DNA from 2 places in the Paenibacillus sp. DRB1-1 genome. Region 1 is predicted to be linked to the other one. Evidence: riboswitches for the same ligand, from Rfam matches in the RefSeq annotation. Region 1 holds a riboswitch; the other holds the start of a gene.

Region 1 (11,956 bases):
AGGATATCTATATGTTTTCCCTATTTTCGAGTATAATGCCGCACGAGGCGATCTCCCGCCATTTGCAGCAATTGTACCAATACGACCATCAGCACGACCGCAACGATCATGACAGCCGTTTCATAACGATAATAGCCGTAGTTGATAGCCAGTGTACCCAGTCCACCGCCCCCGATCATCCCGGACATTGCCGTGTAGGATACGAGTGTAACGACGGTAATGGTTAATGCAGCGAGCAGACCCGGAAGTGCCTCACGTAACAGCACACGCCGGATAATTTGTCCTGTCGAGGCACCCATCGCTTGTGCGGCTTCAATGACACCCTTGTCCACTTCACGCAGAGACGTTTCGACAAGACGTGCGAAGAATGGGGCAGCCCCGATAACCAATGGTGGAATGGTTCCCAGCACCCCGGTCGAGGTACCTACCAGCGATCGTGTAAAAGGAATAAGTGCAACGATCAAAATGATAAATGGTACGGAACGTAAAATGTTAACGATGAATGATAATACAATGTATATCACCTTCATCAGAGTCAACGAGGAGCGGCTCGCCAGAAACAATAATATACCGAGCGGTAAACCAATAATGAGGGTGAACAATGCGGACGCCCCGAGCATCTGAAGGGTTTCCAGAGTAGAATTTCCTAGCTCTTCCCAACTCACTTGTGAAAAATCAAGTTCGCTCATTGTCCGATCACCTCCACATCAAGTCCTTGCCCAGACACTTCGCGCAACGTATGCTCTATATCTTCATGGTTTCCTTCAAAACGAACGATCAGCTGTCCATAGGGTACATTTTTAATCGTAGATATGGTTCCCTGCAAGATCGCAAAATCAACACCAGTGCTTCGAGCCGTACGCGACAAAATCGCATCATATGTTTTACTGCCCAAGAAGGAGATACGTACCACCTGCGCCGACTCGCCGCCACCTGCTGCCGCAATCGCTGCTTGCAACTCCTCGGGATGTTCTGACTCCCGTTGGATAAAGTCCTTGGTTACCTGGTGCTGTGGCTTCAAAAATACTTCCGCCACTGGGCCTTGCTCCACGATGTCGCCCTGATGAATGACGCCAACTCGATCACAAATGCTTTGAATGACATGCATTTCATGTGTAATCAGCACGATGGTTAAATTAAAACGCTGATTAATATCCAACAGCAATTTCAGGATAGACCCCGTCGTTTGCGGATCAAGCGCAGAAGTCGCTTCGTCACACAGCAATACATGAGGATCACTAGCCAGCGCCCGTGCAATTCCTACCCGCTGTTTCTGTCCACCTGAGAGCTGTGACGGATACTTTCCACTGTGTTCTTCCAGACCCACCAATTCCAGCAGCTCACGAACTTTCATGTCTACCTTTTGTTTGGGGGTGTTTACCAACCGCAATGGAAATGCAATATTGTCATACACCGTCGCCGAAGACAACAAATTAAAATGCTGAAAAATCATTCCGATTTTTCGACGTTGCTTCTGTAACTGGGATTGACTCACAGTAGCGAGGTTTACCCCATCTACCCATACTTCACCTGAAGTAGGGCGTTCCAATAAATTAATACAGCGGATCAATGTACTTTTCCCCGCCCCGGAGTGACCAATCACTCCGAATATTTCTCCACGCTTTATAGAAAGATTCAACCCAGACAGCGCATTAACGCGTCGGTTGCCTTTGCCATAATGCTTGGTTAACTGCTTAAGCTCTATCAACGTGCTGCGACCCCCTTCACTTCTTCCTTACCCTTTTAACCAGTTGTCATCTCTTAGAATTGTATAAAATCTCGCTATTTATTTATACAAAAAAGAGCCCCTTTCACAGAATGAAAAGGGCCCCACCTTGCGAACCTTTTCTCATCTGCCAAAATCGCTATAACTCTAGCGGTTTTGTAGGAATTAGCACCATCATGTTCCCTCCCAGTGTATTACACCGGGAAAGAACGGGTTGCCGGGCTTCATCGGGCCAGTCCCTCCACCTCTCTGGATAAGAAAAATATGTTAAACTCCAGCTTTAGCTGTCCGTTAAGTTTATATAAAAAAACATAATTCAAGCATTTTTCTGAAACTAGGTTTCAGTATAGATAGTTTACATTGCTTTGTCAAAGGATATTTTCTATCATATTTTTGGGCGTACTGCCCGGTTCTCCCATTGTTTCGCAGTATAAGTAAAGGCGTTTGACAGCGACCGACATACCATTTCCAAGCCCTGTTGCAAATCTTCCAAATGGTGATCGAGGTCCTCCAGTTGGATTTTTCCATACAAAGCTCGGTGTCGTTGCCAGAGATCATCCTGCATTTCCGTATTCATATAGTGTATCTCCGTATTCCGACGCTTACGCAGCCGATTGATGGCATCGTTGTAAGTATCCTTGATATCATTTAAATTATCGGTCAATACAGGATGCATTTTGAGATACTTGAGCTGCCGCAACACGGTAAAATACGAATAATGCGCCTTATACTGCCCTGTTTTTAAATCATACAGATCATTCAGCCAGTTGCCCAGCTTATCCAAAATAGAGAAAACCCGAACAAACCCATCTTTATAAAAGAAAACATATAATGCATAATCGGATTTTTCATCCTCACTCATATCTTCAGCATATCCGGCTTTTACTTTCATACGGAAAAAGGCGGAAGCATGATGGCTCTGCTCCAGTTCATCCAGAGATGACATTAGACCGCGTGTTAAAATATCCGCCTTCCGAAAATCGTGGGTCGGATCTCCACCAGCCTGAATTTGCCGCTCCAGCAGGTTCAACATAGCTGACATGCTATTCATGGCATCTAGCAGGATGCCTTTGTTCACACGTGGTGGCTCACCCAGTAGCTTGCGTATCATGCTTACGCCTCCTTATAAATGTAAAATTCGGCTGTAGGTTTAATTAGGGCGTCAAGCGAAATAACTCGTCCATCGTTGATCTACAAGCTTAACAATATCCTCACGCGGTAACACCTCATCCGGATACCCCGGCTTCATACGCGCATCCACTATAATCGGCAGCTTATAATTCAGATGATGCAAACGCACTTCGCTGTCCGCGTACATATCTGTAGCCGGGTTAAAGCGTGTGAATACCGTCCACAGGAACGAGGCTTGAGAGCGAACGACTTCTTTGGCATCATCCACAATGAAAACGAGCGGCCACTCTTGCTCACCCGCTGCTAATCGCTCCAAAACACGTGCGGCCAGCTCAGGCTCTTGCTCAAAGGATGCACCCGATACGACGAGGCAACCTCCGCAATATGGCTCAATTTCACAAATTCCCGGCAGATCGCCTCCCTCATAAGCACGAGGCAATTCACGTACAGGCTCACCTATCCCCATCAGGATGGCCTTACTGCCATGATTCAGTTTGCGGCCTGTGTAATCGAGTGTATCGTGTGACGTGTGATTGAAAATAAATAAATCCCTTGCCGGATTAAATCGCTCCAGAATGGTTTCCAGCAGTAGGTTAAAGTCAGATAAATCAATTACTCGATCCGTCAGCATCAGGAACTTGGTCAACGACAATTGACCTTGACCCAAAATGGTAAAACCGGATACAAGTGCTTCGCGGGAGTAGCTTTCACGTACCACTGCCGCTGCCAGTGCATGTACGCCCGTTTCCGCATACGCCCACAGAGACTTGACGGAAGGCATCACAAGCGGATAGGCAGGCGACAGCAAACGTTGCAAGAACTCACCGAGATAGTAGTCTTCTTGCCGTGGCTTACCCACTATGGTTGCCGGATAAATGGCATCCTTGCGGTGATGCATATGTTTGACATGAAATACAGGGAAATCATGCTGTAATGAATAATATCCAAAATGATCACCAAACGGGCCTTCCGGACGGCGTTCATGTGGCGGTACATAACCGCTGATTGCAAATTCTGCTTCTGCTGGAATCCGGTGACCTCCAAGCGGGTCTTCTGTCATGGGCAGCTTGCCTCCCATAATAAGCGAAGCCAGCAACAGCTCAGGCAAGTTTTCCGGTGCTGGCGCAATGGCAGACGCAATCAGGGCAGGCGGGCCACCAATAATAATCGTTGTAGGCAACGGCTCATTACGCTGCTCCGCTTCATGATAATGGAAACCGCCGCCTTTATGAATTTGCCAGTGAATGCCCGTCGTCTGATCATCATAAATCTGAATGCGGTACATCCCCAGATTATGATCCTTGGGCTGACCTGGCTTCTCGGTATACACGAGTGGAAGCGTAATAAACGGCCCTCCATCCTCATGCCAACTGGTCACTTTAGGCAGTGGTGCCAGCGGAGCCTCTGTACGGCGAACTCCCAATACCGGGGCCTCGCTATGAGATACTGTTTTTAGCCCTACTTTTAGCATGTCCTTAATCAGGCCACGTTCATTCCACAATGCTTTGGGTGTAGGTGGAAACAATGTTTTGGTCGCTCCTACAATCGCATCCATCAGCTGCTCTGGTCGCGGGCCAAAAGCCATGTCCACACGGCGATTCGTGCCAAACAGATTACTGGCTACAGGAAACGGGGTTCCTTTTACATTCGTGAACAGCAGTGCCGGCCCTTCTTCCTCAATGACTCTTCGATGAATCTCAGCCAGCTCCAGATAAGGATCGACAGGTGCCTCTATAATTTTAAGATGATTTTCTTTACGCAGCGCTTCAATAAATTGGCGCAAATTCTGGTAGATCAACTGGACGACTCCTCCTAAGCAAATCAAGCCCTCGAGAAACTCGTGGGCCTGGTTTGTTTCTTATATGCTATTATACGTGTTTAAACGCCTCTTGGGCAAAAATCCGCTTCACTACGATTCATGAAATGCTTAGGTACGTTGTGCTTGGGTCGAAACAAACTTGCGGTCCGGTGACAATTGCCATACACGGTAGCTCAGATAAGCCAAAATCGAGAATAACGATGCAATCACCAGCATATGTCCCAGCACGATAAACATGTAGATTTCAGGTTTGTTGACGTACAACAAGATAATTCCAATCACTACTTGAAGCAAGATTAACAAGACCGATACGACACCCAATATACGGATATCCCGGTGATTCGGGTGATAACGGTATGAGTAATGACCCACAGCCAAGATAATGACGAACAGCAGACCAGCTGAAATCTGATGAAGCAGCAGTGGAGATATGAAGCCCCCAATATTTACAACCTTCTGGATGACCGAGTGACTAAGCAACGCCCCTGAATAGACAGCAATATAGGTATAGACCGTCGATAACCATATAAAGTTACGAAAGCCCCGACTGACAGGCCCAGGAATCAGACGCGGGGTGTGGCGTGAATCTGCATGCTCCTGCCAGGCCCCCAGCGTCATCATAGTCGCACTGGCAAAGGCGATAAGCGCAAAGCCAAAATGCAGTCCCATGACTGCAGCCGATTGGGAGAAGACGACAGCCAACGCCCCCATTGCACCTTGTATGATGACAAACATGAGCGTGAGCAGCGAGAATAGCTGCAAATCCTTCCGATGCTTCATAAACAGCAAAAAGCCAACAAATGAGGCGATAGAAAGAATCCCGGCCATGGCACTGACGGAGCGATGAGAGAACTCAATAAGGGATGCAATCGTATGTGCCGGAACCAGCTTACCATTGCAAAGCGGGAATTCCCGGCCACAGCCGAGACCCGAATCCGTCCGCGTCACGACACCTCCACCGAAGGTAGCCAAAAACATGACAATACATGTTACGAGTGCCAGCCATTTTAATATTCCAATTTTGTTATTCAAATTCACCCGTATCCTTCCAAATATAATATTTATTCACTTTATATGTTGTGAAATGATCACTTAAAGTAATTATAACTGATATATCGTTCCTTGACATACGAGCTTTGTTGACAAAATGTGAACGTGTCCGTGAGAAAGCCGCCCCCTTAGAAGGAAGCGGCTTTCTGAATGTCTTGATGTTATTTTGCCAAGCTCGCGTGGACTTCAACAGCCCGATCCAAAAATTGCTCAATCTCCTCGCGGGATTTGCGCAGTCTGTTCACCAGACGTACCAGTTCTCGCCCTTCACTGTAAGCGATAAAGCTAGGAATCCCCAATACATTTTGCTCTTGACTGACGCTTTCGGCCTGTTCTACATCAATCTCAATTAATGTAAGCTTATCTGCATATTGATGCTCCACATCAGGCATGAACGGATCGATGAAATGACAATCCTTACACCAGTCCGCCTTAAACACAGCCACCGTTACGCCCGGAGTAAATATTGCCTTATTAAAGTCTTCATGAGAGACGATTTTTTGCATGGATGATTCCTCCTTAAATTCTTTTTGTGCTGAAAAGATTGCACTTTCTATTGTAACGCCAAGTGAAGCTTTTGCACACTCCCCCATTCTGCTCACATGCCGATTGGAAGCCCTCTCATTGAGGCATACTAAAGATATACTTAAGAATCCACATAAGCGACGACATCCTAACAGCATACCCAACATACTTGGCAGGATACGGGGATGCTTGCAGTTGGAAAGGAGGTTATTTAGTCATGTCTCTTAGCGAATGGCTCCATACAGCATCTCGACAGCTTCAAGGAGGACTAAAGTTACTGGGTTCCGTTCCCCGTGTTGCAGAGGAAGCTTGGGAGGGCAAACGAGCGGCTTGGACCGAATCCCGCAAATTACGCTCCCCCTTGCGTGAACTAGCGTGGGATTATCATACGGCACAGGCCGTTATGAATGAAGCTGAAGCGATAATGCTGGTGAACGGACCCGCTACTCGTCCCTCTACTCTGAATATGCCCTTATGTGAAACAGACTGTGAGCTACTGGAACGGATCAAGAACGATACAGCACAGGAGAATCGCAGCAACGTCACCCGCACTGCCGCTTACCTTGAATGCTATCGTGGCTACCCGGAGTTACACTGGGCATTACTGGCCCACCTGGTTTCTCGTAATGGCGGCTATAATATGACCGATTTGAAAGGGGGACTGATTGGCAACCTGTTCGGCGAACAGGAAAAGGAATGGCTGTATCGGCTACTGGAGCGTTGTAACGCCCTTATTTTTCAAGACGCTTATCCGCAGTTGCAACTTTACATGCACAGCCGTCATTTGGGTCGGAGTTGCTTTCACTTGTTGCCTTATTTTCACGTTTCACCATTCATGAAGCCCTTTTGGGAACGCTTCTGGGCTTGGCGGGATAGCTCTCTGTTGACTGTGGCGCTCATCATTAATGAACAAAACTATATTGAAGGACGTGTGGTAAAAGATCCGTATTTTCAAAAATTTGTGACACACAAGCCGGGCTTTTATTTGCATGACTGGCTCCAGCTTAATCAGGTTATATTTCCACTTGGACTAAACGGTGGACTTGCTGGACTAGTAATGGAGCGTTTCGGCCATTTGGACGAGCGGATCGGCTTTGGCAAAAGTCTGTATGCTATGCTCTTCGGCCATCAGCAGGTGCTGGACCAGGTATCAGCATTCGCTAACAGTGTGCCGCATACAGGTTCACGCAGCGACTATTGGCCCGGATTGTTCACCCAGAATGAACAAAAAGCGCTGCACTCTCCAGATGAAAGTGCAACGCTTTTAGCACATGAATGGCTACCGCCAGGACAACGTCTGTACAGTCCGGAGCTGAACGCCGTCTGGTCCGATACAGCTTATGATCCAATCCCCCGTTATGATTGGTTTCAGGACGGCTCCACACTTGGACATCTCAGCGAACCAAGGCGACCGCTGTTATTTGCCATGCGCCATGAGCATCGTCATGGCATTCAAAAAACAGCAATGGCCCACGTTGCCCATAACAGCTTGCAACCTTTCCACTGAAAGACTGGGGGACTCTTTTAGCCTCGTTGTCCTGTGGACTCACGCTGTAGACGCATTAACGGGCGCAGTACCTTTTGCAACATACGCGGATAGTTGCCAAGCTCGTCCCTGCGCAATACGCGCAGTACAACCAGCAACAACAAGTAGCATACCAGTACAGCTGCCCCGGCAATGCAGCACGCGATCAAGAAGGCCACACGCGCAGGCATCAGATGCACCAGCAGAATACAGGCTTCATTTACACCGTATCCGATAGCTCCCGAGACGACGACCGCGGTTAAGAACCCTGCCCAGCGACGGCCCATGATGGAGAAGGAGACGATCCCTTTAAGCACACGCAAATTCAGCAACGTGATCACGAGGAAACATAATCCGGTTGCGGCAATGATCCCATAAATCCCAAGCCAACCAGCCAGCAGCCAGCTCGCTGCAAACTTGACGACGATACCGACCATGACATTAACCATTGAAATACGCGGCTTGCCCATACCGATCAATATCGAATTAGAAGTCATCATCGTAATCTGGAATATCGTTCCGAGTGTCAGAACAGCAATGATACCACTGCCTCCAAGCGAGCTAAACAGTAAACCATTAATAGAATAGGCGGTTACACATAAAGCCAGCACAATCGGCATTCCAGTCAAAATAGAGATACGCAAAGCCAACGTCATCTGATTTTGTAAATGCTGCTCATCCTTACGGGCAAATGCCGCTGAAATGATCGGAATGAGCGATTGGCTGAGCGCAATGGCCAAAATCGGCGGAATTCCCGCCACACTCTGTGCCCGAGAGCCTAGATAACCCAACTGAGTAGTCGCCTGATCCAATCCCACTTGACCAGACAGCAGTCTCACCACAATCGACGTATCAATAAAGTTGACCGCCGGAACCGTCAGAGACGACAATACAATGGGAATGGAAAGCTTGAAAATATCTTTGTAAATGCGCATCATCGGTAGCGCGGAGCTTTCCTCTTGGAATTGATCTTGACGATCCTGTCGATCCTGGCGACGCAATTTCACCGTGTAGTACAACATAACCGCTAGAGCGCCAAGACTTCCCATGACACCTCCAAAGGAAGCCCCAGCCGCAACCTCGCGATCTCCATAACCTAGCTTCAAAATAATAAAAGCGAGTACAATAGCGGTCGCTACCCGTGCAACCTGCTCCACAATTTGTGAAATACCGCCTGCGGTCATATTACCGCGCCCTTGGAAGTATCCACGCATCATGGCAATGGCAGGGAACAGCAGTAATGCTGGTGCCAAAGCCTGAATGGCCAAAGCGGATTGCGGAACCCCTGCTACATGCTCGGCAAAGTAAGGTGCTCCAAAATACAGCAGCGCTGTAATGATAATGCCTGCCGCGGCCGCGAATATCAAAGCCGCACGATACACACGTCGCGCTTCCGAAGGCCGATCCAGCGCATAGCGTTCTGAAACCATTTTGCTCAACGTGCTTGGGATGCCGGCCGTAGCCACTGTGAGCAGCATCAAATAAGCGTTGTTCGCAATGGTAAACGAGGCGTTCCCGACGGAACCGAGCAAATGCTCCAATGGAACACGCTGTACCAGACCAAGTACTCTGGCCACCAAGGCGGCAGCGGCTAAAATAAGCGTACCTTTAAGGAATGTTTCTTTATTGGACAAAATGCGTTCCCTTCTTTCTTGCTGTTCACACGCATGCAAAAGCCCCGCACAAACAGTCATGGCCTGAGCCATCACCGGTGCGGAGCCGCATGTCGATTCTGTCTCTGCAAATCATAATAAACCAAAACGAATCTCGGGTCATAACACCCAAATCAAGAATACAATAATCATGGCAAGCTGCAAAATCACTTTCATCACGGTGCTGGTAAAAAGGCCTAATACAGAGCCAAAGCCCACTTTAATAGCTCGGTCCAGCGGGGCTTTGCCAATTAGTTCACCCAGCACAGCGCCGATAAATGGTCCCAAAATCAGGCCAAATGCCGGAATAACGAAGGGGCCGATAATAATCCCGATGGTACTCAGTATCGCCGACAGACGCGAGCCGCCAAATCGCTTGACACCCCACGCATTCACAGCATAATCCGCAACAAAAAGGGCAACGACGATTAGTGTTTGTATAATCCAAAACAATGCATTGTATGGAGCAAACGAGAAAAACCAGCCGTATACAAAAAATGCAAAATAGATGGCGAGCGCCCCCGGCAATACGGGATATACCGCCCCGGCCATGCCCACAATGAACAGCACAATAACAACAATCCAGCCTACAACGTCCATGGGCCTCCTCCTTCTCGTCCATTCATCCGGCCTGCTGCATTATTCATTTTATTACACAAGCACATAATCACGGATCACTTCTACAATGCCGTCGTCATTATTCGAAGCCACGACCAAATCAGCGGCTTCTTTAACCGTATCCTGAGCATTCCCCATTGCTACGCCCAGTCCAACCGCTTGAATCACAGCCAGGTCATTCAGACTGTCGCCAACGGCAACCACCTGCTCCAGAGTAATGCCAAGCAGATCGCACACTTCAGCGATTCCACTGGCTTTGGATATACCAGCTGGGTTAATTTCCAGATTTGTCATCGAAGAATTGGAAATTTCAAGTCCACCCATATCCTGAAGCTTAAGTAAAATTTGGTGGCGAATTTCGTCATTTTCCGTATTATAACCGAATTTGAGCCACTCCTGTGTGTCCAATGTATCCGGCCAACGATCCCTATTATATAATTCCTCCGTTGAGTAAGCCCAGAACCAAGAGCCTGTTTCTACAGCAATTTGGTGCATCTTACGAACGAGCTCCTTATCAAGTAAATAACGGCGCCACAACTCGTGGGGTGATTTCCATACCTCACTGCCGTTTACGGTTACCATTGGCGTCTCCAGGCCGAGTTGCTGACCGTAAGGCAGAGCATGCATCGCTGCACGTCCGGTGGACAAGCATACATGAATCCCTTCCTGAATCGCCTTGTTAATCCAGTTAATCGTTTCCAAGGAAATTTCATGATTATCATTCAGTAAAGTTCCATCCATGTCGAGCGCAAGCAGTTTGTATTTATATTGGTTTTCTCCCATAGTCTCTCTTCCTCCTGTATGTCCCTTATGTCCAACGACATTTTACCATGAAAAAGAGAAGCCCACAAAAGTATTCAAGTCCTCACTTTGCTGCCAGAGGCTTTTTAGGAGTACCATCTAGCCCGTAAACTTCGTCATACGCATCAAATATTTTACGCGCAACCGGTCCCGCGCTCGTCGCACCAAAGCCCCCTTCAGGAATGATGACCGCTACCGCCAGCTTCGGATTTTGACGTGGAGCAAAAGCGATGAACACCCCATTATCTTTAACCGTACGTCCCACCACCTGCTCAGAAGTCCCTGTTTTACGGGCATAGTCATAAGGAAATCCGTTAAAGGCTTTAACATCGGTAGCCATACCCCGAATCACTGTATTCCAGTACGTATCTGAAAAAGCGACCTCATTCAGCACCTTCGGCTTAAATTCACGTACAAGATTCCCCTGATCATCTACAATTTTGTTGACCAAATGAGGCTGCATGCGCTTACCCTTTGTTGCCAGCACAGTCGTATATTGGGCCAGCTGCATGGCCGTATACTTTCCCTGCTGACCAAAGGATGCCTGTACCAAACGTGTCAGCGCACTTTCATGCTTGCTCGTATACTCAAGTCTGCCTGCCCACTCGCCCGGCAGATCTACTTCTGTCGGAACGCCTAATCCAAATTCCTTCATATACTTGTCCCATACATCAATTCCCTGATGCACCCCTGCATTACTTCCGTATTTGGCATACAGCGGCTTGCCGATCATATCCACCATAAACGTATTCGACGAGACCTCAATTGCCCTGCTAGGTGTCAAAGAACCATACACATGTCCGCTAGAATTTCCAACCCGGCTGGAGCGATTTTTGCCGTAGTACGCACTTCCCGTATCCAGATAAGTTTGTCCGGGAGAAAACAGGTTTTCCTTCAACCCGATCAGCACGGATAGCGGTTTAATGGTTGAACCCAGAAGCACCGAGGATTCTGGATGTGGACCCGCTTTTCCGCTAGGCACGGATTTAATTGTTCCATTTCCCATTTTATGCTGAATTTCGTCATATACCGAAGGTGAGGTACTTCCACTTTTCCATACATTAGAGTCATAATCCGGCATACTGGCCATTGCCACGATATTTCCGGTC
Region 2 (11,956 bases), 2.8 Mb from region 1:
TCTGTCTACTCACAAACCCATGCTGCTTCGTGCACTACCCGGCTTGTTCGCCTTTTCGGGCTCAGCCATTATTCTTTCGCCTTTTCCGGCAGTGAGCGGCCATCCGGTCGTATGTGCTTTGGGCGGCGGAATCTGTATAGGGCTTGGCGCAGGGCTGGCAGCTCGTCACGGTGGTCTGCTCGATTCACTAGGACTTAACGAGTCCGAGGATGGCCGTCCATCCACATTATTGCTAACACATCGCAAGATTCCGTTAATACAGATTGTTATGCTATGTAATGGTCTGCTGCTCATTACGGCTGGCTTTGTGCTAGGCTGGGAGCCAGCTCTCTATTCAGCCTTATCCTGCCTCGCCGCCTATGAAACGACCCGGCTGATGTTTACCGGTCTGACGCGTATGGTTTGTGTTGTCAGCAAGAAACAGCAAACCATCGAGAATGCCATATATCGCAGGCTGCGTATACACAGCACGCCTGTGGGAGGCTCTGCCCAGATAGAGGGCAAGATTAAAAGCGAATCTGAGGATAAAAAAGAACAAATGGTCATCGTTTACAGCGTTCATCTGCTGGATTTGCAGCGCTTTAAGGCAGTCATCCAAATGGCAGACCCACAGGCTGAGATCATGTATATGAAACGATGGAAAGCATAGCAAAGTAACACATCAAAAAACGCTTATCCACACTAATCCTTGTACATAGATTAGTGATGGATAAGCGTTTTGTAATTAACAATATATTAACGTATATTAATTTTGCATGATAAAATCATGTTCAATACTACTGGCACTGTCAAAAGTACGAATAATATCATAACGGGTATTGCGCTGTGCCGGAACGTGACCCGTCTCGCGGATCAACTGTAAAATGGATTCAATGTTAACCTTATACGTTGCGCCTGCAGCGGAAACTACGTTTTCCTCAATCATGGTGCTGCCAAAATCATCACAACCGTAGTACAACGATTTTTTACCGATTTCAGGTCCCATGGTTACCCATGAAGACTGAATATGCTTGATGTTATCCAATACAAGACGACTGATCGCGACGGTCTTCAAATATTCCTCAGGCGTCTGGCGTTCCTTCTTCAGATTGGTGTTGTCTGGCTGGAAGGTCCAAGGAATAAAGGCCAAAAATCCTTCAGAATTATATTTGTTTTCAATGCATTCGTCCTGAGCATCACGAACACGCAACAAATGCAGCGCACGCTCCTCCATCAACTCGCCAAAGCCGATAACCATCGTAGCAGTCGTGTTCATCCCAACCTTGTGAGCCGTTTGCATCACATCCATCCAATCACGCCAAGAGCCTTTGAGACGGCTAATTTTGCGGCGTGTGCGGTCATCCAAAATTTCTCCGCCTCCACCCGGAAGCGAATCCAATCCAGCTTCATGAATGGCTCGAATCGTGTCTTCCATGGATAGACCGGATTTTTCCTTCATTTTATGAATTTCAGCTGGCGAGAAGGAGTGCATCGTAATATCGGGAAAACGCTCCTTGATAGCTTTCAGCAAATCCGTATAATAACTGAACGGCAGATTCGGATTCACACCGCCTTGCATTAGAATTTCGGTGCCACCTACATCCTGCGTTTCCTTGATCTTCTGAAAGATCACCTCGTCTGGCAAAACATAACCTTCATCAGAACCCGGTCTACGGTAAAAAGCGCAGAAGCGACAGTATACGTCACATACGTTCGTATAGTTAATATTTCGTCCAATGACGAAGGTTTTAATGGGATCGGGGTGCATGCGATTCATAACTTTATTCGCCGCATGACCTATTTTTTCTACCTCATCTGATTCGAACAAAGCAACGGTATCCTCTAAATTCAGGCGTTCGCCGCGTAGGGCTTTATCTAAAATCTGGTCGATTACACTCATGGTGTATCCTCCTTCGCTGTCACAGGGCGACGAAATGAAAGACAGGACTTATGAACGAGAATGCTTTCACAAACCTGCGTTCGAACCCTGCCGTAATGTATGTTCATGACTGGCCTTGTATGTTGTCTGTGCTATTTAGCATAGTAAAACCTAATGATAATACTAACATATCTTTAGGTAAGGAACCATACTTATTCCCGCTTCTATCTGCTTTTCACCTAGGAAAACAGGCAACTGCCAAGCTGATCTCAGCATTGCTTATAGCCAAGAAATAAGAAAACAGGACTGAAAAGTGCCTTTTTTCACACTGTCCTTCATGTCATTCTTATAGAAAACAGCAAGCCTCCTGAATGTGATATGATCCCCTCATAGTAGACAGAAAAGAGCAAGCCGACTAATCTGTCTATTATGGAGGGGATTTTTCTATGGGAGTAATAAGAAAAACTTACGATGTGAGCTTCAAGAAAAAGACAGTGGATCTGTACCTCAACAAGGGAATCGGATATAAAAACGTGGCACGAGAAATGGAGATTGACGCTTCGCTGGTTCGCCGATGGGTGAGACACTTCAAAGCCGAGGGAATGAAAGGTCTAGAGGAAAAACGAGGCAAAGCAAAAGGGCCTGGCATCGGCAGACCTCGAACACGCCCCGAAGATCCGGAGGTCAAGCTGAAACGCCTTGAAGCAGAAAATGAAATGCTAAAAAAGCTCTTGCAGATGTGAAAGGAGGAATGGAGGCTGTACCCAAGAGTAAAAAGTTTGCGGTGATCCAAGAATTGCTTAGTAAGGGACATAGCATCGTACTACTATGTGAACTGGCCGGAGTATCCAAAAGCGGCTTTTATAAATGGATAAAGCGAAAGATGTTCGTTTCACAAAAACAGCGGGAAGATGAAACCATGAAGCTAAAAATCATGGCTTGTTACGAGAAATTGAAAGGAATATACGGCTACCGCAGGGTGAAGGTTTGGTTGAATCGAATCTATGGCATACATATAAATCATAAGCGTGTACGGAGACTTATGGGTGAACTAGGAATCAAGGCGATCATTCGTAGGAAGAGACCTTACTACGGCAAGAAAGAAGCCTATGTCATTTCTGGCAATCATCTAAACCGGGAATTTAAGGCCGACCAGTTGAATCAAAAGTGGGTAACAGACATCACTTACCTCATATTCAATGGACAGAGGCTCTACCTTTCCGCGATTCAGGATCTTTTTAACAACGAAATTGTTGCCTACCAGATCAGCCGCAGAAACGATTTGAGCCTGGTGTTGGATACAGTGAAAAAGGCAAGGAAGCGACAGGATGCGCGAGGTGTTCTACTGCATAGCGACCAAGGATTTCAATATACCTCTCGCCAATATACCAACCTGCTCAAGCGATACGGAATACAGGCCAGCATGTCCCGAAAAGGGAACTGCTGGGACAATGCATGTATAGAAAACTTCTTCAGTCATTTTAAAACCGAGTGTTTCTATCTCCACGCCTTCCATTCAGCTCAACAGGTGGAGCATGCTGTTCAAAAGTATATCCATTTCTACAACCATGAACGCTTTCAAGAGAAACTAAACAACCTGACTCCTTATGAATACAGGACTCAGGCTGCTTAATTATTGCTTTTTGATAGCTGTCTACTTGACAGGGTTCACTTCAATGACTGGAAACTTGCTGTTTAGTACTGTACATATTTGCTCCGGGCGTGAAAAAGACAAAGATACTACTGATGTGCTAACGCTCTAGCGCAGCGCCTCATCCAGATCACTGATCAGGTCGCCAATATCCTCCAGACCTACGGAGAAACGAAGTAGTCCGTCCGTAATCCCGCGCTCCAATCGTACACTATGGGGCATAGCCGAATGTGACATCATCGCCGGATACGACAAGATGCTTTCCACAGCTCCCAGACTAACCGCTACAATTGGAATACGTACGCGACTGAGGACTTCTTTTGCACGCTCACCAGAACCTACATCAAATGATATTACTGCACCATAACCGCTGGATTGACGCTCATGAACTTCACGTCCTGGATGATTCTCCAGACCCGGGTAGTACACCGCCTCAATGTCATTGCGCTCGTTCAGCCAATTGGCGAGCTTTGCTGCACTCTTTTCGCTGTGAGCCATACGAGCCTCCAGTGTCTTCATACCGCGCATGAGCAACCATGACTCCTGCGGAGCCAGCACGGTACCCAGTCCATTTTGGAGCTGCTTGATTTGTCTCCCCAACGATTCGGTACGCGCTACCGCAAGTCCTGCCAGCACATCGCTGTGTCCGCCCAGAAACTTGGTCGCACTGTGCAATACAATATCGACTCCCTGCTCAATCGGACGTTGATAATAAGGTGTCATAAAAGTATTATCCAATAACGTCAAAAGTCCATTATCCCGTGCCCAAGAGGTTATTCCTGCTACATCGGTAATTTTGAGTGTCGGATTGGACGGAGTTTCCATATATACAGCCCTTGTATTCTCTTGCAACGCCTCTTTCACAAGGTTGAGGTCTGTCATGTCGACGAAGGTCGTTTCGATATTCATCCGTTTCAAAATGGAGGTCAACAGTCGATATGTTCCTCCATATACGTCCTCGGAAACAATGACATGATCTCCAGCAGACAAGAGCATAAATGTAGTAGAGATGGCCGCCATACCTGATGCAAAGGCAAAACCGCTAGCTCCGCCTTCTAATAAGGCGATATAATCCTCCAAAGCTTGTCGTGTCGGATTACCTGAACGGCAATAGTCATGCTGTGGAGGATTAAAAATATCATGATGGTGAAAGGTAGAAGCTTGATAGATCGGGACGCTCGATGCCCCCGTCACACTGTCAATTTCAGAGCCGAAATGCAGCAGCTTGGTAGCAAACTTCCGCTCTTTGTCCAGATCCTGGCCGATCCTTCTCGCATCCTCTATCATTGCTGCTCCCCTCCTTCTACTTCTTGACGTGCCGCTTCCAACGCTGAACGCAAATCTTCAATTAGGTCTTCTGTATGTTCAATGCCTACGGAGAAACGCAACAGCCTGTCATCTACTCCGACTGCATCCCGAATTTCTGCTGGTATGTCCGCATGTGTCTGCACAGCGGGATAGGTCATTAGCGATTCCACACCGCCGAGACTTTCCGCAAACGCAATGAGCTTAATGTGACGAAGCAAAGGCTCCACATAACGAGCATCCTTTACTTTAAAGGAGAAGATACCTGTATTTCCGCTGGATTGTTTATTTTGAATCTCACGACCTGGGTGGCCTTCGAGAGCTGGATAAAATACTTCCGCCACCGCCGGATGCGACAGTAAATAGTTAGACAGCACTGTTGCATTATGCTGATGTCGGTCCATACGCAGCGCTAACGTCTTCATCCCCTTCATCAACTGATAGCAGTCGCTCGGGGAAAGCACGGCCCCTATGGAATTGTGCAGGAAGGAAATTTCAGCCGATAGCTCTTTGCCTTTGGTTACGATCAACCCTGCCAGCACATCGTTGTGTCCGCCCAAATATTTGGTTGCGCTATGTACCACAATATCCGCACCCAGCTCCAATGGCCGCTGGAAATATGGGGTTAGCAGCGTATTATCTACAATGGTAAGCAACTGATGTTGTGATGCCCACTCGGCAACCGCTCGAATATCAGTAATCATCATTAACGGATTTGTAGGTGTTTCTATGAATACAGCTTTAGTATTCGGTCGACATGACTGTTCGAGTGCTTCAAGATCATTCGTATCCACATAACTTGCTGTTACACCAAATTTAGATAAAATACGCTCCAGCAAGCGATATGTCCCGCCATACAGATCCAGCGATACAATGAGGTGATCTCCCTGTCCAAACAATGCAAATACCGTTTGCAGCGCCGCCATACCTGAGCTACATGCAAAGCCTGCATCACCAGATTCAAGTGCAGCAGAAGCCTCTTCCAGTACCTTTCGCGTGGGATTGATCGTCCGAATGTAATCAAATCCTGTGCTTTGACCTAGACGGGGATGGCGGAACGCCGTAGATTGGTAAATCGGGTAATTAATAGCCCCAGTTACTGGTTCCTCTACTGAACCGATTTGTGCCAATCTGCTTTCGATTTTCCACTGTTTCTCACTCATATGAGTCCTCCTGTTAACTTCCATAGTGGGTGCTATAACATATCCTGCAAAAATGGATGTCAAAGACTATACTGCTGCGCTACTGCAAGGTGGTACTGTGCAGGGGTAAACTACAAGCCCCTTTTTAAATCTGGGGCCCGATATCGTAAGGTGTTTCTTGGTATACATAATAGTTCAGCCAATTCGAGAATAATAAGTTGGCGTGTGCCCGCCAGATTGAGGGTGGTGTGCGCTTGGGATCATCATTAGGAAAATAATTTTTCGGGACTTCAATATCCATTCCTTTGGCCACATCGCGGTCGTATTCCCATTTCAGGGAAAGCGGGTCATATTCAGAGTGCCCAGTTACAAAAATTTGTTTACCGTCAAGCGTGGCTACGAGGTACACTCCAGCTTCTTCGGATTCGGATAAAACTTCTAATTCGGCAATATGATCAATATCTTCCCGCCGAACCTCAGTATGTCGGGAGTGAGGAGCATAAAACAATTCATCAAAGCCGCGTAGCAATTTTACTTTAGGCTTAATCACTATATGTGGAAATACGCCAAAGCATTTGTAGTCGAGCCCGTATTTAGGGACATCGAAATGATGGTATAAGCCTGCCTGTGAGGCCCAACAGATATGTATGGTCGAAGTTACATTCGTTTTCGTCCATTCAAAGATTTGCTGGATCTCCTCCCAGTAGTTCACATCCTCAAACTCAAGCTGTTCAACCGGGGCTCCTGTAATGACCATGCCGTCAAAACGACTGTTCTTGATCTCGTCAAACGTTTTATAGAACATGTTTAAATATTCTTGCGATGTATTTTTGGATACATGAGATTTCATGTGCACCAGCGTGACGTCCACTTGCAGCGGCGTATTGCCGACCAAGCGCAACAGTTGGGTTTCCGTCGTTTCCTTTGTCGGCATTAAATTCAAAATGGCGATACGCAACGGGCGAATGTCCTGATGATAAGCCAGGCTTTCATCCATTACGAAAATATTTTCACCCTCCAGCACTTCCTTTGCAGGTAGCGTGTCTGGGATTTTAATCGGCATGTAAACTCACTCCTTGTTCGTAAGTTTTGCGAAAATCGTCTTGTTGAGATGCCGGGCATATAATAAAAAGACCTTTCTCAGGTTAGAGAAAGGTCATATTTGTATCCATATGCGCCTCTCTCATCTGTCAGGGCAACGCGCTTTGTACAAAGCGCACGTCCTGCAAGAATTAGCACCGTGCGATTAAAATCGCCGGTTGCCGGGTATCATCGGGCTAGTCCCTCCACCTGCTCTTGATAAGATTTCGCTATATTCATTTTGGGTTTACAAAGTTCTTGTTGTTCACTTTAATGCATCGGCTGGGCTTCGTCAAGATAGGACTTTTAAATTTGTACCCTGCATTCACATTTTGTCTACCTTTCCCATAGGTTAAATCATATCCCTCCTATCGCTGAAGCTCTTGCCACTACTGTTGATTTAGCCCATGATTTTGCGCTTGAAAGGCCGTAGGCCGAGCGTTATACTATACAAGTGCTATTAGGCAAAAATATGGAGCAGTAGTGCAGATTTGAGTGTTTCCTGCGATACTGTGGCAATCTAAAAAAGAACATTTGAGAGGTGAATCCGGAATGGAAGGCGACCCGAGTCCGAAAAGGCGGCGATCCCTGAACAACAGCATAGGAATGACTTCAGCTTGCCGAAAGACGGGACGCCAGGCTCTGCATGCTCCAAAAGCCTCCGGCTTTTGATGGAAGTGCAAGCTTACCCGCACCGGCTAACTGGCTAACTGAGTCCATTCCTTATGCTTAAGGTAAACGTATTTCCGTTACGACGGAGCATAAGGAGTGACATATATGAAAATCCGTTTGGTTAACAACGGGGTTTTTACCCCTATCGAAGAAATTGAAATGGCGCTTACTGCACCGGCAGAAGGTTTTTATTGGATTGATGCCGATGTCGATGATTTGGCAGTGCTCCAGCCTTTATTTTCCATGCATGATCTTGCAGTAGAAGACTGTTTGAGTGAAGAAGAACAGCGTCCGAAAATTGAAATTTATGAAAGCCATTATTTTATCGTTGTAAATAGCATTCGTTTTGATGATGAAGAAATATTTTTGCGAGCTTTGAACATTTTTCTCGGCCGCCATTTTATCATTACGGTGACCAAGCAGAAAATAAATGAGCTTCGTACCCTCAAGCCTATGCTGTGGGAGCAAGAAGTCAGCCAGCCTGACCGTTTTATGTATCTGTTGGTCGACTTGATTGTTGACAACTATTTTCTGGTTGGTGACCGGATTGAGGTCCGCATTGAGAAGCTGGAAGAAGATATTCTAATGCATACGAAAAAGTCGCATTTGAACGAAATCATCGGCTTACGAAGTGAGATTCTGTGGTTAAAAAAAGTGCTGGGTCCGCAAAAAGAAGTCATCAATACCCTGAACAAACGAGATTTGCGGCTCATCGACGATCAATTGCAAAAATATTTCAGCGACATTTATGAAAATGCTGTGAAAATTTCGGAGACTTTTGAAACTTACCGCGACTTGATGGGTAACCTTCGAGAAGCTTATCAATCCAGTATCGCCAACCGTGCCAATGAAATTATGCGTGTGTTTACGGCAATTACGACCGTATTTATGCCATTGACAGTCATTACCGGAATATATGGGATGAACTTCGATAATATGCCTGAGCTCCATACACGTTATGGCTATTTTGTCGTCATTGGTATTATGGTGGCATTAGGTGTCAGTATGTTCTGTATTTTCCGCAAGAAAGATTGGGTTTAAAAAGAAAAGGGGGAGAAGTACCAATTTGGATTACTTATTTCGATTTTAAGCTTTGTCATAAAAAGCAGCAGCCGTGTCCTGTGTGGACTCGCTGCTGCTTTTTAGTATGTTGAACCCTGAATGTACTTTAATACTTTAGCTTTATTCAATCAGTTCTATATTATCCAACATGTCGGTCGGGTACCTGCTGATGACGAAACCGTATACGGATCAAACGCAGACGCTCGTAAATTTGATCCAGTCCTGTTTCGGTTGCCTTTTCTTCCCCATACACTTTCAGCATGACGGGCTTGAGCAGCGTATCCCCCAACTCTTCATAAGCAGACCAGATGGCTGCCTGCTCCTCCTCAGATACATTCACCAATTCCTTGCGGATCAGCTTCTCCATATCAATGCCATCCCTGTCCAAATGCTCCACAGCTTCAATCATCTCTCTACGATGCAAACCTGTCTTCATTCCGATATGTTCCAGTGAAAGACCGTCCGAAATGCCTTCGATAATCGTTCTAGTTAGGCTGAATTTGTTCAGCTCCTGCCTGTACTGGTTCTCTTTTTGCTTGTATAGCCATGACAAAAAAACTTCTTCTTCCAGCGTCTCTATTACCCAGTTCAACGGAAATGGCGTGGTCCGATCATTTTGTGTCGTAATAGCCAATAGCTCCGTCCCATATTGAGACATTTTACCCTGACCCATACCAGGCAGCTCCAACAGTTCTTCTTCGGTATGGGGAAGATAGACGCTAATGAGCCGAAGCAGCCGATTCGTAGCGATAAAATAAGGGGCTTTTCGTTCCGTTGCTGCTTTTTGCCGTCTCCACATCGACAACTGCTCATACACTTCATCACGTGGAAACAAATCACTGTAGCAATAAAGCTTTTGCAGCGTTTGTCCTCGTCCTGAGGAGCCTTCTTGCTCATGAAATACGCCATGGATTAAGGGCCTGTAGCCCTCAGCCATTTTGAGCGCCAGCTCATGACGGTATACATGCAGTAATTCCTGCCACAAGCTGCCCTCATACCAAAGGTCGTCTATACTTTCATCCGGGACATGGTGTGTGCTCCAGCCTGCACTCCATCTCCCTTCATGCTGCCCAATCCATACCTGAGCAAAGTCCTCATAGCCCTGTTCATTCCGTTTGGACAAGCGATTTAAAAATACAATCTCCATGATTTCTTCCTCCCTCATATCGTTGAAAGACAGTCACGCACAACACAAAAACGCAAAAAAACACCTATCCTGCGAATTCGCAAGAAAGGTGCTTCCTTTTTTGAGCCGTACTATACTGTTGCCTATATAATAACCGTACCTTGGAGTGCCGTCAACCATAATTTCTAATGATTCAGCTTTTCCTTTGCCAATGCCAGAGCACCGCATAATCCAGCATTGTCACCCAATCCCGGAGATACGATATATTGCTCAATATCTGTTGTCAGACTCGAATGCTGGACGTATCCATTCAAAAGTTCTTGAAGCTTGGTACGAATGAGCGGGAACAGTTGGTTCTGCTTCATCACTCCCCCGCCCATAATAATTTTCTGCGGTGACAGGATTAATACATAGCTCATTAAAGCCTGTGCCAAATAGTACGCTTCCATTTCCCAGGCCGGGTGATCGACAGAAAGCTCATGTCCTTTAACCTTCCATCTTTTTTCGAGCGCAGGACCTGCTGCCAGTCCCTCCAAACAATCTCCGTGATAAGGACATGTCCCCTCGTAAGTATCTTCTGGGTGACGACGTACCAGAATATGCCCCATTTCCGGGTGGGATAATCCATGTATCAGCTTTCCACCAACCAAAGCACCCGCCCCGATGCCTGTACCTATTGTAATATACAGACAGTTGTCCAAGCCTTTGGCGGCACCCCAAATAGACTCACCAAGTGCTGCTCCATTCACATCCGTGTCAAACCCCATAGGCACATCAAAATGCTCTTTCAGTTTGCCAATCAGATTGTAATTTCCCCAATGCGGCTTTGGCGTTGTTGTAATATAGCCATATGTATCACTACCTTCGATAGGATCAATCGGCCCGAACGAGCCTACGCCCAATGCTTCAATGCCCTTGCCTTCAAAAAATGCGATAACATTCTCCATTGTTTCTGCTGGGGTGGTGGTTGGAAAGCTCGCCCGTTCCAGTACCTCCCCATGTTCGTTGCCAATTCCACATACAAATTTGGTACCGCCTGCCTCAATTGCTCCCAATACTGTCATAGTTGCTGTTGTCCCCTTTCGATAATCCGGTTCTCTCTCCACTATATTCACCTGAAATGTACCTGAGGTCAATCCCCTTATCGCAATTGTATATAATCCTTCACATGACTACATAACTCCGTCGACATATGGTATATAAATAAGGACACTAACGCACCAAGCGTCAGCATCCCTATATTACTTACTTTACTTAAATTGTCCGTATCAAGCCTAACAGCTTCATTAAGATCCGGTTGCGACACCCATCAATGTACACAAGCTTTTCATTTCAAGCTGCTCAAACTTGTCTACAATTTGCACGTGATCCAGCGTCAGCAGACAGCTATCCAAAGCACATGCTACAGGTACACCACAGTGAATTTCAGCAAGTTTGCGTGAAAGATGCAGCATATCCAAATCACTCTCAATTTTTTTACGGACCGAGGGTGTTAATTGATCCAGATTCTCCAGAATGCCCTCAATAGAGTCGTATTCCTGCACCAGCTTGAGTGCCGTTTTCTCACCAATACCTCGTACTCCAGGATAATTATCGCTTGCATCCCCCATCAGGCCTTTAAGGTCCACCACTTGACGTGGCTTAAGCCCTTTTTCAGTCAGCAGGGTCTCCGGGGTGTATACCATATAATTGCCGTGCCCTTTTTTCATAATAATGACCCGTGTCCGCTCATCCACTAATTGAAGTAAATCATGATCTCCTGAGAGAATCATTACATCCGTGTCCTCATTTTGCGAATAATGACGTGCAAGCGTACCGATACAATCATCGGCTTCAAAGCCTTCCGCTCCAATGTTGGGTATGCCGAGGCTGTCCGTCACTTCACGAATCAATGTAAATTGAGGGATCAAATCATCTGGTGCGTCGGCTCGGTTTCCTTTATACGCAGCAAAATGTTCCCCACGGAATGTCGTTCCGCCCATATCCCAGCAGCAAATGACATGTGTAGGATTAAACGTTTGGACTGCATCCCAAAAATATCGAATAAAACCATATATGGC

The links. A riboswitch is a leader RNA that binds a small molecule or an ion and turns the genes downstream of it on or off. The one in region 1 is predicted to bind S-adenosylmethionine.
Region 2: linked by a shared signal. The riboswitch ahead of metA (homoserine O-acetyltransferase MetA) and the one ahead of ACQW03_RS16330 (methionine ABC transporter ATP-binding protein) in region 1 are both predicted to bind S-adenosylmethionine.

What each region holds. Positions count from the first base shown of each region.
Region 1 is NZ_JBODQH010000001.1:3,671,070-3,683,025, reverse strand. Features, by position in the region: gene ACQW03_RS16335 (methionine ABC transporter permease) at 21-689, opposite strand; gene ACQW03_RS16330 (methionine ABC transporter ATP-binding protein) at 686-1,708, opposite strand; SAM riboswitch class I at 1,847-1,986, opposite strand; gene ACQW03_RS16325 (Cthe_2314 family HEPN domain-containing protein) at 2,112-2,837, opposite strand; gene ACQW03_RS16320 (UbiD family decarboxylase) at 2,889-4,655, opposite strand; gene ACQW03_RS16315 (COX15/CtaA family protein) at 4,785-5,714, opposite strand; gene ACQW03_RS16310 (thioredoxin family protein) at 5,888-6,232, opposite strand; gene ACQW03_RS16305 (DUF2515 family protein) at 6,469-7,758, shown strand; gene ACQW03_RS16300 (putative polysaccharide biosynthesis protein) at 7,776-9,410, opposite strand; gene ACQW03_RS16295 (DUF456 domain-containing protein) at 9,549-10,028, opposite strand; gene ACQW03_RS16290 (Cof-type HAD-IIB family hydrolase) at 10,080-10,829, opposite strand; gene ACQW03_RS16285 (peptidoglycan D,D-transpeptidase FtsI family protein) at 10,912-11,956, opposite strand, start outside.
Region 2 is NZ_JBODQH010000001.1:847,663-859,618, forward strand. Features, by position in the region: gene ACQW03_RS03865 (YitT family protein) at 1-649, shown strand, start outside; gene mqnC (cyclic dehypoxanthinyl futalosine synthase) at 746-1,879, opposite strand; gene ACQW03_RS03875 (transposase) at 2,305-2,601, shown strand; gene ACQW03_RS03880 (IS3 family transposase) at 2,610-3,491, shown strand; gene ACQW03_RS03885 (aminotransferase class I/II-fold pyridoxal phosphate-dependent enzyme) at 3,618-4,796, opposite strand; gene ACQW03_RS03890 (PLP-dependent transferase) at 4,793-5,977, opposite strand; gene metA (homoserine O-acetyltransferase MetA) at 6,102-7,019, opposite strand; SAM riboswitch class I at 7,137-7,262, opposite strand; gene corA (magnesium/cobalt transporter CorA) at 7,814-8,749, shown strand; gene ACQW03_RS03905 (HRDC domain-containing protein) at 8,910-9,917, opposite strand; gene ACQW03_RS03910 (ROK family protein) at 10,082-10,960, opposite strand; gene ACQW03_RS03915 (5'-3' exonuclease) at 11,183-11,956, opposite strand, start outside.